DNA from 2 places in the Chromobacterium sp. LK11 genome. Region 2 is predicted to be linked to the other one. Evidence: riboswitches for the same ligand, from Rfam matches in the RefSeq annotation. Region 2 holds a riboswitch; the other holds the start of a gene.
What was found. A riboswitch is a leader RNA that binds a small molecule or an ion and turns the genes downstream of it on or off. The one in region 2 is predicted to bind glycine.

Region 1 (2,385 bases), on a different contig from region 2:
CAAGTGGTACATGAGCATTTCGAAGCAGTTTTCAACGCCCTTTTCTATCCATCCTGCCGACGCGCAGCAGATCGTAAACGGGTTCTTAGCCGCGCTTAATGCAGATCGTGCCGATACATGAACACCGGCAGCCGCCATTCGCGCCAGATGGCGGCCAGGCGGATGGTGAGGCCGACGGCGAAGCTGGCCAGCACGTTGAGGTCATGCGGCACGCCCAGTTTGATCAGGCCCAGGTAGAGCAGGGCCACGGCGAAGGAGACGCTGGCGTACAGCTCCTGGCGGAACACCACCGGCACGCGGTTGCACAGCACGTCGCGCAGGATGCCGCCGGCGATGCCGGTGATCATGCCGGCCATCACCACCACCACTGGGTGGTAGTCCATGGACTGGGCCACGCCGCAGCCTATGATGGTGAAGGCGATCAGGCCCAGCGCGTCCAGCACCAGGAAGACGCGGCTGAGGCGTTTCATGTAGCGGGCCACGAACACGGCGGCCAGGCCGCCGGCGATGACGAGGCCGACGTATTCCGGGTGCTGGGTCCAGCCTATCGGGTAGCGGCCCAGCACGATGTCGCGCACGGTGCCGCCGCCCAGGGCGGTGAGGAAGGCGATGACGGTAACGCCGAAGATGTCCATATTGCGGCGGCCGGCCGCGAGCGCGCCGGTCATCGCTTCCGCGGTGATGGCGATCAGATAGATCAGGGTAAGCATGTAGTTGCAGTGGTCAAACAGGCTGGCGCCGAGATGAGCGGCGAAGCCGGGTGGGAAAATGGGTTGGCAATGGGCGGGCCATGCCAGGTGGCGCGCAGCCTGGGCGAGAGTTTCGAACATGGGCATTCCTTGAGCATGGCCGACGGGCCGCGCATGGGCGCGACGCTGCCGGCATTGCCTCTCCCCTTGTCCTTTTACCTGAGAGTTAGATGACGGGCGCGGCCGGTGTGCGGGCCTTGCCGGATGTCACTTGCCCCTTCGGTGGGCGGCTAAGGGCCGGTCGCATAATCTGACGCGCTGTTGCTGAAGCGTAGCAGATGATGAACGAGCGCTTAGGGCCTCTCTCCAATCGGCTGGTATCCATGGGCTGCGGTACTGTTGCCTGAGCGATTATGGGAGTTTGCGTCTTCGGCGGGGGCGCATGCCCCTCTCTCCCGCAGCAGGCAAGGATATTAGCGTTTGCTGTATTGTTCAGTCAACGACTGTATACATGGGGCGAGGCAAAAATGTTGCAGTGCGATATCGACACAAAAACGCCCGGACGGCGGTTTGGCTGTCCGGGCGTTTTTGCGCTGCTTGATGCTTAGTTGCTAGGCGTTTTGGGCTTGGTCGCGCCGTTGCCGGCGGCGGGTTTGCCCGTGGCCGGGGTTTTGGCTGCGGGGGCCTTGGCCACGCTGGCTTTGGGTGCGGCCGCTTTGGCGGTTTTGGCCGCCGCGGGCTTGCTTGGGGCCGGTTTGGCCGCCGCCGGTTTGCCGCTGGCTGGTTTGGCGGCCGGCGAGGGTTTGGCGGCGGCGCTGGGCTTGCCGGCGGTGGTCTTGGCCGGGGCTTTGGCGGCCGGTTTGCGCGGGGTCGCCGCTTTCTTGGCCGGCGCGCTGGCCTGGGCGGCGGGGACCGCGGCAGGAGCGGCTGCGGCTGTCGCTATTGCCGGCTCGGCGGGCGGCAGGATGGCCGGGGCCGCCGGCGCGCGGGTGTCCAGTTGCAGCGCGTGGGCCACTTGGTCCAGCCGCTGCTGCTGTTCCGGCGCGATATTGCCGCTCAGCGCCAGCAGCTCGTGCGCCAGCTGCCAGGCCTGGCGGCGGCGGTGTTCTTCCGGTAGCAGCTTGGGCAGGCCGGCCAGCGCGCGCGCCTCGTCCAGCCGCACCAGGAAGACCTGTTTGCGGGCGACTTCCTTCAGCTGCATCAGGGTCATCGGATGTTCGTGGCGGATGTCGTGCATGATGCGGCGGATGGCGTTGAACGGGCGCTCGTCTATGATGCCGCGGCCAATCGCCACATAGGTGAGCAGACGCACGAAGCCGTCGGCCAGGGTGCCGCTTTCATAGGCGGGGTCCAGCACTTGGCGCTTGAGTTGCAGCCTTTCCTGCTTGTCCCAGCTGTCGCTGCGGGCGGCGCGCGCCTCGCGCGCGGGCTGGACGCCCACAACGGAGGCCAGCCACGGGGATTCGTAGACGGCCTTGAAGCAGTGTTCGGTGGCGGCGTCGCGCAGATCGCGGCAGCGGTCCAGGCTTTGGGCGATCCAGCCGGACCATTGTTCTTGCAGCTTCCACAGCGGGTTGTCCGCGCTCACCGGCTGGCGATGGGCGCGCACGTATTCGGCGGCGGGCTTGAGCCAGCTGAGCCAGGGGTTGAACGGGGAGATCAGCGTGCGTTCCAGCCGCGCCGGGTTGAGCTGGCG
Region 2 (2,385 bases):
TCGGCTTCCAGGCGCAGCCATTCGTGGCTTTCAACGTATTTGAGTTCGGCGGGGATGTTGCTCATGAGTGTCTCCAGTCAAATCCAGGTCTTAACGATATTCCCGGCCGCGTCGCGCGGCCTGCCAGGCCAATCGGCTCAGGCGAAAACTTTCTTGCCGTTGCGCACAAAGGGCATCTTGACCACGCGCACCTCGGTCAGGGTGCCGCGCAGGTCCACCAGCGCCTTGTCGCCGGTGCCCGCCGGCACGCGCGCGATCGCGATGGAGTGCTTGAGGGTGGGCGAGAAGGTGCCGCTGGTGATCACGCCTTCGCCTACGCCGTCCACCACCACCTTCAGGCCTTCGCGCAGCACGCCGCGCCCTTCCAGCACCAAGCCCACCTGCTTGCTCTTCACGCCGGCGGCTTTCTGCGCCTCCAGCGCCTTGCGGCCGATGAAGTCGCGCTCGGCCGGCTCCCAGGCTATGGTCCAGCCCATGCCGGCTTCCAGCGGAGACACGGTTTCGTCCATGTCGTGGCCGTAAAGATTCATGCCGGCCTCCAGGCGCAGGGTGTCGCGCGCGCCCAAACCGATGGGGGCGACGCCGGCGGCCTGCAATTGCTGGAAGAAGGCCGCGGCCTCAAGGCCGGGCAGCATCACTTCCAGGCCGTCCTCGCCGGTGTAGCCGGTGCGGGCGTAGAACCAGTCGCCGACGGGCTGGCCCTGGAACGGCTTCAAGGCCTGGATGACGGAGGCGAGCTCGGGCTTGACCGCACAGACCTTGGCGATGGCTTGCGGGCCTTGCACCGCCAGGATGGACAGATCGCGGCGCACTTTGATGTCCACGTCGAAGTCCGCCTTGCGCCCTTCCATCCAGGCCAGGTCTTTGTCGGTGGTGCCGGCGTTGACCACCATGCGGTAGCCGTAGGAAGTCAGGTAGACGATCAGATCGTCCACCACGGTGCCGTCGGGGGTGAGCATGCCGGAATACAGCGCCTTGCCTTCGAAGCCTAGCTTGGCCACGTCGTTGGCGATCAGGCGCTGCAGCCAGACCTTGGCGTCCGGGCCGCTGATGTCCAGCACCGTCATGTGGGAAACGTCGAACATGCCGGCGTCGCTGCGCACGATTTCATGTTCCTTGAGCTGGGAGCCGTAGTGAATGGGCATTTCCCAGCCGGCGAAATCGACCATCTTGGCGCCGGCGGCGATGTGGGAGTCAAACAGGGGGGTGCGTTTCGGGGCCGTCATCGGTGCGTCCTTAGCAAAAGCGTGTAGTGTTGCTCTATTCCCTACACCCCTCTGTCCCTGCACCTGAGATTTTCCGGCCTTGCGGCCGTTAGCCCCTTCGGTGGGCATCCGCGGATGCCGCTCTCCAGATTCGGCGAACTGGCTGCGGCCAGTCCGATGATGCAGTCCTTTTGCCTGAGCGATTGCGGGTGCGCTTGCGCCTTCGGCGGTGGCGCGGGCGGCCACTCTCTCCTGCATGACGAGCCAGATTATGGTTGCTGGGCCGGGGCTTGGCAAGCCGTGTTTATCTTCAACTTAAACAAAGACTTGAAATATTCGAAACCGCAAAACATTGAACTGACATTGCTTCGTTTCAGAGCGATTACGAACATATTTTGCTTCTTTATCGATCATCCCATCGACAAACTCCCCGTCCGGCCGGCGCTGATCGTAAGATGACATCCGTCTTGACCAAGCACGATCTCTATCCGATATGGAAAGGAAGCCGCGATGCGAAAACTGATCAACGATCCGCGCCATGTGGCGCGGGAGATGCTGGAAGGTCTGGCCGACACCCTGCCCGGCCTGGCGCTGCTGGAAGAGGAAAACGTCTTGCTGCGGGCGGACCTGCCGGCCGGCGGCCTGCGCGACAAGGTGGCGCTGATCTCCGGCGGCGGCAGCGGCCACGAGCCGGCCCACGCCGGCTATATCGGCCACGGCATGCTGGACGCCGCCGCGGTGGGCGATGTGTTCACCTCGCCCAGCGTAGACACCGTGCTGGCGGCGATCCGCGCCGTCGCCGGCCCCCGGGGCGTGTTGCTGATCATCAAGAATTACACCGGCGACCGGCTGAATTTCGGCCTGGCGGCGGAGCTGGCCCGCGCCGAGGGCATCGCCGTCGACAGCGTGGTGGTGGCCGACGACGTGGCGCTGCGCGACACCGTGGAGCCGGCGCGCCGCCGCGGCATCGCCGGCACGGTGCTGGTGCACAAGATCGCCGGCGCGGCGGCCGCCGCCGGCGCCGGCCTCGCCGAAGTCGCAGCCGCCGCGCGACGGGCGGCGGAACAGGTGGCCACCATGGGCGTAGCGCTGGGCGCCTGCACGGTGCCGGCCACAGGCCGCCCCGGCTTTCAACTGGACGAGGACGAAATCGAGCTGGGCCTGGGCATCCACGGCGAAG

Region 1: it holds a riboswitch for glycine, as region 2 does, so the genes downstream of both, VK98_RS01180 (trimeric intracellular cation channel family protein) here and gcvT (glycine cleavage system aminomethyltransferase GcvT) in region 2, are expected to answer to the same signal.

Annotation. Positions count from the first base shown of each region.
Region 1 is NZ_LDUR01000002.1:76,133-78,517, forward strand. Features, by position in the region: gene VK98_RS01180 (trimeric intracellular cation channel family protein) at 96-830, opposite strand; glycine riboswitch at 887-1,069, opposite strand; glycine riboswitch at 1,071-1,157, opposite strand; gene VK98_RS01185 (DUF3141 domain-containing protein) at 1,294-2,385, opposite strand, start outside.
Region 2 is NZ_LDUR01000027.1:78,477-80,861, forward strand. Features, by position in the region: gene gcvH (glycine cleavage system protein GcvH) at 1-65, opposite strand, end outside; gene gcvT (glycine cleavage system aminomethyltransferase GcvT) at 138-1,226, opposite strand; glycine riboswitch at 1,268-1,364, opposite strand; glycine riboswitch at 1,379-1,470, opposite strand; gene VK98_RS16040 (dihydroxyacetone kinase family protein) at 1,716-2,385, shown strand, end outside.